DNA from 2 places in the Actinoplanes sp. HUAS TT8 genome. Region 1 is predicted to be linked to the other one. Evidence: riboswitches for the same ligand, from Rfam matches in the RefSeq annotation. Region 1 holds a riboswitch; the other holds the start of a gene.
The links. A riboswitch is a leader RNA that binds a small molecule or an ion and turns the genes downstream of it on or off. The one in region 1 is predicted to bind thiamine pyrophosphate.

Region 1 (3,398 bases):
CGCGGTGCGCGTCGGTGATCTCGGCGACCAGGGCGGCCACCGAGCAGGTCTGCGGCCGGGTCTGGTGCCGGCCGTTGACGATCAGGCGCATCCGAACCTCCCGGGGGTGAAGTCGTCGGCGATGGTGTCGGTCGTCCCGGTGAGGACCAGGTCGGCGACGAGTTTCGCGGTGATCGGGGTGAGCAGGACCCCGTTGCGGTGGTGGCCGGCCGCGACGAAGACGCCGTCCCGGAGCCGGCCGATGATCGGCGCGTTGTCCGGCGTTCCCGGGCGGTGGCCGACGGTGATCTCGGTGAGCTCGTGTTCGGCCAGGCCGGGGACCAGGTCGAGGGCGGCGCGCAGCAGGTCGTGGACGCCGCCCGCGGTCGGCCGGTGGTCGGTGCGTTCCTCCTGGGTGGCGCCGACGACGATCTCGCCGTCGGCGCGCGGGACCAGGTAGACGTGGCGTCCGTCGGCGGCGCCGTCGATGACGTGGGTCAGCAGCCCCGGTTCGCCGCGGAGTCGCAGCACCTGACCCTTGATCGGCCGGATCGGCAGGCCGGTGAGCGCCTCGGTGCCGCAGCCGGCCGCGACGACGATCGCGTCCGCGTCTATTTCGGACAGATCCGAGACGTGTCGAGCGACCACGCGCCCGGCCAGCACGGTTCGCAACGCGGAAACCACCCGCCGCGGATCCACCTGCCGCTCGGTCGCCGCGAAAGCGCCGGCCCGGATTCGCGGCGACAGCGCCGGCTCCCGGTCCCGCAGTTGCGACCCGGTCAGCGGCGAGAGCTTCTGGTGCTTCCACTCCCGCGCCATCTCGGTCACGTCGTCCGCGGTCAGCGCGACCCCGAGCGTCCCGGCGTCGTCGTAGCCGACGTCCCCGAGTGATGCCGCGAACTCCGGCCAGAGCGCGTTGGACGCTTCGAGCAGCGGCTCCAGCTGCGGAAACTCGAAGACCGACTCGCCGCCCGGCGCGAGCATCCCGGCCGCCACGTGCCAGGCGCCACCGGCGCCGGCGGGCGCCGGGTCGTAGACCGTGACGTCGGCCCCGCGGTGCCGCAGCTCGGCCCCGACGGCCAGCCCGATGATCCCGCCGCCGACCACGCCGACCCTCACGACAGCACCTTCAGGAACGCGGTGGCCGCGCCGCCCGGGTCGGTCGCGAACGCGCCGATCGCCGCGATCCCGTGCACCCGGCCCGCGAACAGCTCGGCCCGGTCCACCGTGATGCCGCCGATGGCCAGCACCGGTGTCCCCGGGACGGCGGCCGCGACGACGGCGATCCGGTCCGGCCCGAGCGGTGGTGGCAGTCCGTCTTTTGTGGATGTCTCGAAGGCCGGACCGACCCCGAGGTATGTCGCTCCTTGCGCCACGGCTGAACGCGCCGATTCGGGCGTACGGCACGTAGCTCCGACCACCGCACCCGGCCCGAGCACCCGGCGGGCGGCATCCACGGGCAGGTCGTCGGCGCCCACGTGCACGCCGTCCGCCCCGGCCGCCAGCGCGACCCCGATCCGGTCGTTGACCAGGCACATCGCCCCGGCCGCGCGACAGATCCGGACGGCTTCGACGGTCACCGCGTACGCGAAATTGTCGTTGCTCTTGATTCTGATCTGCACGGCCACGCCGGGGCGGGCCACTCCACGGACGACGTCGATGTCGTCGGTGATCACGTGCAGTCGGGGAAAAGATGGTGCGTCCATGACGCGCTCCTCCCTGCGCCGGCATTACCCGGATCAGGTTCGACGGTCGGGGGCCGCATCAGCCCCCCTCTCAGCCCGGTGCCCGGACTCCCGTGGGTTTCTTGTGTTCGACCCTAACCGGAACGTGACGGCAAAAGCCAGCGGCTCTTCGTGATCTACGGGGTAGAGGAATTCGCGTCGACCTACTAAGTTTCGTGAGCCTTCTTCACAGCTCATGTACAGGAGCGTCATGTACGTCGTACTCGCCTGGTTCAGCGACCGCCGCCAACCCGACGGGACGATCCGGGCAGCCCGGGCTCGCTTCGACGCCGCTGTCGCCGAGGTCGTCCCCGAGACGTACGTCCGCCGCGACTTCGGCGGCGAGGACTGGGGCGTCACCTTCCTGCACAGCGCCGACCAGGGCGACTACAAGTGGCCCCTGGCCTCCACCGAGGGTCCGCTGACCGCGCTGTCGCTGGGCCTGCCGGTCGGTGTCGAGACCACCGGCCCGCTCGCGCTGGCCCGGGATCTGCTGGCCGGCGCCGACATCCACCGGGACGTGCTCCCCCCGTTCGGCCTGATCGCGCTCGACGGCGATCAGCGTCTCGCCATCCAGCAGGACTGGATCGGCATGTGCCGCCTGTTCACCGGCACGTCCGACGGCATCACCGCGTTCTGCAGCCGGCCCAGCCTGCTGACCACCTTCCTCTACGGCACCACCGAGCCCGACCTCGACGGCTGGCGCTCGTACGCGGCCAGCGGGTTCTTCGGCGCCGACATGTCGCCGGTGCGCGGCGCCCGGCTGCTGCAGCCGGGTCAGCGGATCACCGGCCGCCGGCGGTCCGAGGGCGGGTGGGAGCTCACCAGCGAGACCCGGTACAACGTGGACGACGTGGTGATGTCCGGTTTCGCCGGGCAGGGCCGGCCGGTCGAGGAGTCCCTGGACCTGGCCGCGGACGCGTTCACCAAGACCGCCACCAGCATCGGCAAGCTGTACGACGGCCCGATCAGTCTCGGCCTGTCCGGCGGTAAGGACTCGCGGCTCATCGCCGCCTCACTGATCGCCACCGGGCACATGCCGAAGTTCCACACCAACGACGACACCGTGGTCGAGGGCGAGACGGCCCTGCGGCTGATGCAGATCCTGCGCGACAAGCGCGGGCTGACCCCGGACCACCGCCTGACCAAGGTCGGCGCTCCGGCCGACGTGCTCGAGGTCGGCCTGTTCGAGCGCACCAAGCGGCTGCAGCAGCGGTACGACTTCCAGTTCCCGTCCAGCTACCAGATCCGGCCGGCCGTGGACCCGCGGCTGCCGGACGCCCTCCCGGCGGCCTCGTTCAGCGGCGTCGGCGGCGAGCTGGCCACCGGGTACTGGTACCCGACGGTCGAGGGCCGCACCCCCGAGCAGGAGGTGGTGGGCCGCCTGACCAACGCGGTGCCCCGCAACGGCCTGGCTCCCGGCGTGATCGACGCCGAGCGGGCCCGGATCACCGGCCTGTTCGACCACGCCCGGGAGATCGGGCTGAGCGACCTGCACCTGGTCGACTACCTCTACCTGACCGAACGGGTCCGCCGGTGGTACTCGTCGGCGTACATCATCGGCAGTGTCACCCCGTACCTGGCGCCGGGCTTCGTCGCCGCCGCGTTCGGCGTCACGGCCCAGCAGAAGCGTGACTTCCTCCTGCACAAGAGCCTGATCGAGCGGCTGATCCCGGAGTGGGGCGACGTCCCGTT
Region 2 (3,398 bases), 800 kb from region 1:
GGCGTCGTCCAGGACGAAGCCGTCCTTGTCGTCGTCGGTGGCCCAGTTACGGTGGGTTACCGGCAGGATCGCCCAGAACGTCAGGAACCACCCGCCGGAGACCACGGTCAGCACCACCGCCCAGCGGGCGTCCAGCACGTAGTCGGTGATCAGCAGGACGCTGCTGACCATCGACACCAGCATGCAGGCCAGCCCGGCGGTGGCCATCCGGTGCGAGTAGCGCACCAGTTCCGGCTTACGGCCTTGCCGGAACAGGGCCCGGTGGAACGCCACCGGCGAGATGATCAGCGCGGTCGCGAACGCCGCGCTGATCAACGCCACCATGTAGACGTCCCGCTGGAACGCCGTGGCGTCCGGGAAGCCGCTGGAGAACGGCAGGGTCAGCAGGAACGCGAAGAGGATCTGCACCCCGGTCTGGGCGACCCGGAGTTCCTGCAGGAGGTCGGCGAAGTTCCGGTCCCAACGCTGCTTCTCGGTTTCCTTCGACGACGAGGGGGCCATGGTGAACGCCGATTCCCCGTCGCGGCCATGGTCAAACGCCGATACGTGCCAGGACCGCGTCGCCCAGTTCGCGGGGCGCCTGCTCGGGCACCCAGTGGCTGACCCCGCGCATGGCCACGAGCTGGTAGTCGGCGCGCACCCAGTCCGCGGTCCGCAGCGCCGCGGTCAGGCCGACCACGCCGTCGCGGTCGCTCCAGACGTACGTGGTCGGCACGGTGACCTCCCCGAGGTCGGCCACGTCGCTCCCGCGGAACGCCCGGTACCAGTTCAGCGCCGTGGTCAGCCGGCCCGGCTCGCGCATCGCCTTGACGTAGAGATCGGCCCGTGGCCCGATCGCCCCGAGCATCCGGCGCATCACCAGCGCTCCCCCGCCGAGCAGCAGCCGCTCGGCCCCCGGACTGCGGAACACCTGGAAGTACGCGAGGCGCGCCCGCTGCGACGGCCGGACCCGCAACGCCAGCATCAGGGCCCGCGGGTGCGGGACGGAGACCGCGGTGAGCGTGCGCACCCGCTCCGGATGCCGGCCGGCGACCAGCCAGGCGACCTGAGCACCCCAGTCGTGCCCGACCAGGTGGGCCGACTCCAGACCGAGCTCGTCCAGGACGGCGAGCACGTCGGCGACGGCCTCACCGATGCGGTACTGACCGACGCCGGACGGGCGGGCGCCGGGCGAGTATCCGCGCTGGTTCATCGCGTACGTCCGCAATCCGGCCTCGTGCAGGCGCGGCCGTAGGAGATCGAACTCCCGGTGGTCCTGCGGGAAGCCGTGCAGCAGGAGCACCGGCGGCCCGTCCGAGGGCCCTCCTTCGGCCACGTCGAACGTCAGCCCCCGGGCTTTGACCTCCATATGCGCGCTCCCTCCCTGTGCTGCCAAGACCACTAGGTGTTAGCGTCATCGAAACATATGTAATCCGACAGGGGAGCGCGCAGCGCTGAGAGTGCGGTGAAGACCGCAGACCCTCGTACCTGATCTGGGTAATGCCAGCGCAGGAAGTTCGGGAGGACCTCCATGAGAAGCAGTTCCTGGCGAACGATCGACATCGTCATCGCCTCGGTCATCGCCGTCGCCTTCGGCGTCATCTTCTGGGCCTGGGACGCGGTCTGGGCCGCCACCGAGAACGCGTTCGTGTTCTTCCCGCCCGCGCAGGCCGTCCTCTACGGCATGTGGTTCCTGCCGGCCGTGCTGAGCGCGCTGATCATCCGCAAGCCGGGGGCCGCGTTCTTCACCGAGACGGTCGCCGCGATCATCTCGGCGCTGCTCGGCAACAAGTGGGGCGCCACGGTCATCTTCCAGGGCGCGGCCCAGGGCCTCGGCGCGGAACTCGCGTTCGCGCTGTTCCGCTACCGGTTCTTCACCCTGCCGGTGGGCCTGCTCTCGGGCGCGCTGGCCGGCCTGGTGGCCGCGGTCTTCGACTGGTTCGTCTGGACCTACGACTACGAGCTGTGGAACTACCGCGTGCCCTACGCGCTGATCACCGTCGCCAGCGCCACGGTCCTCGCCGGGGCCGGCGCCTGGCTGCTGGTCCGGGCCCTGGCCCCGACCGGCGTCCTGGATCGATTCGAGGCCGGCCGGGAGCGGGCCCTGATCTAGCCGATGGCCGAGGTTGAACTGACCGGGTTCGGCTGGCGGCACGCGGGGCGTCGCGCGTGGGCGGTCCGCGGCCTCGACCTGCGGATCCGGCACGGCGAACGGGTGCTCCTGCTCGGCCCTTCCGGGGCGGGCAAGAGCACGCTGCTGGCCGCGCTGGCCGGGCTGCTGCCGGAGGACTCGGGCGAGTCCGAGGGCGGCCTGGAGATCGACGGACTCGACCCGCGCAAGGCCCGCGACCGGGTCGGCATCCTGTTCCAGGATCCGCAGACCCAGCTGGTGATGGCCCGGTCCGGCGACGACGTGGCGTTCGGGCTGGAGAACCGGGGCGTGCCGCGCTCCGAGATCTGGCCCCGGGTCGCCGAGGCTCTGGAGCGCGTCGGATTTCCGTACCCGATGGATCGCCCGACCGCCCAGCTCTCCGGCGGCGAGGCGCAGCGCCTGGCCCTGGCCGGGGTGATCGCCCTGCGCCCGGGACTGCTGCTGCTCGACGAGCCGACCGCCAACCTCGACCCGGACGGCGCCGCGCTGATCCGCGACGCGATCGCCCGCGCGATCGGCCCGGACACCACGCTGATCATCGTCGAGCATCGGGTCGCCGAGGCGTTACCCCTGGTCGACCGGGTGGTGGTGATCGATCCGGGCGGTGGCGTGCGGGCCGACGGGCCACCCGAGACGATCTTCGCCGCCTGCGGCGACGAGCTCGCCGACCAGGGAGTCTGGGTGCCGGGCCGACCTCCGGCCGCCCGCGAGGCGCCGATCACGGTCAATGCCACGACCGATGTGGTACGGACGGAGCACGCGGCCGTCCCCGATCGCCTCCCCCCGACGTCGCTGACCGTCGGGGCGGGCGAGGTGGTGGCCGTCACCGGCCCCAACGGCGCCGGCAAGTCCACCCTCGCGCTGCTGCTCGGCGGCCTGCTCGCCCCGGGGAGCGGGCGGGTCGCCGGGTTCGGCGATCGGCGGCCGCCGCACCGGTGGCCGGCCCGGACCCTGAGCGCCCGGATCGGTTCGGTCTTCCAGAACCCGGAACACCAGTTCGTCACCGGGCGGGTCGCCGACGAACTGGCGCTGGGTCCACGCCGGCTGCGCCGGCCACCGGCCGAGATCCGGCGCACCGTGGACGAACTGCTGCACCGGCTGCGGCTGGAACGGCTGGCCGAGGCGAACCCGTACACGCTCTCGGGCGGTGAGGCGCGGCGGCTGAGCGTGGCCACCGCGCTGGCCACCGCGCCGCGGCTGCTGGTGCTGGACGAGCCGACGTTCGGGCAGGACCGCCGGACGTGGCTCGAACTGGTCGACCTGATGG

Region 2: linked by a shared signal. The riboswitch ahead of ACSHV8_RS34295 (ECF transporter S component) and the one ahead of ACSHV8_RS37895 (thiamine phosphate synthase) in region 1 are both predicted to bind thiamine pyrophosphate.

What each region holds. Positions count from the first base shown of each region.
Region 1 is NZ_CP195646.1:8,558,843-8,562,240, forward strand. It holds gene thiS (sulfur carrier protein ThiS) at 1-91, opposite strand, end outside; gene thiO (glycine oxidase ThiO) at 82-1,098, opposite strand; gene ACSHV8_RS37895 (thiamine phosphate synthase) at 1,095-1,685, opposite strand; TPP riboswitch at 1,679-1,789, opposite strand; gene ACSHV8_RS37900 (hypothetical protein) at 1,915-3,398, shown strand, end outside.
Region 2 is NZ_CP195646.1:7,760,708-7,764,105, forward strand. It holds gene ACSHV8_RS34285 (DUF6328 family protein) at 1-501, opposite strand, end outside; gene ACSHV8_RS34290 (alpha/beta fold hydrolase) at 533-1,348, opposite strand; TPP riboswitch at 1,408-1,512, shown strand; gene ACSHV8_RS34295 (ECF transporter S component) at 1,511-2,092, shown strand; gene ACSHV8_RS34300 (ABC transporter ATP-binding protein) at 2,096-3,398, shown strand, end outside.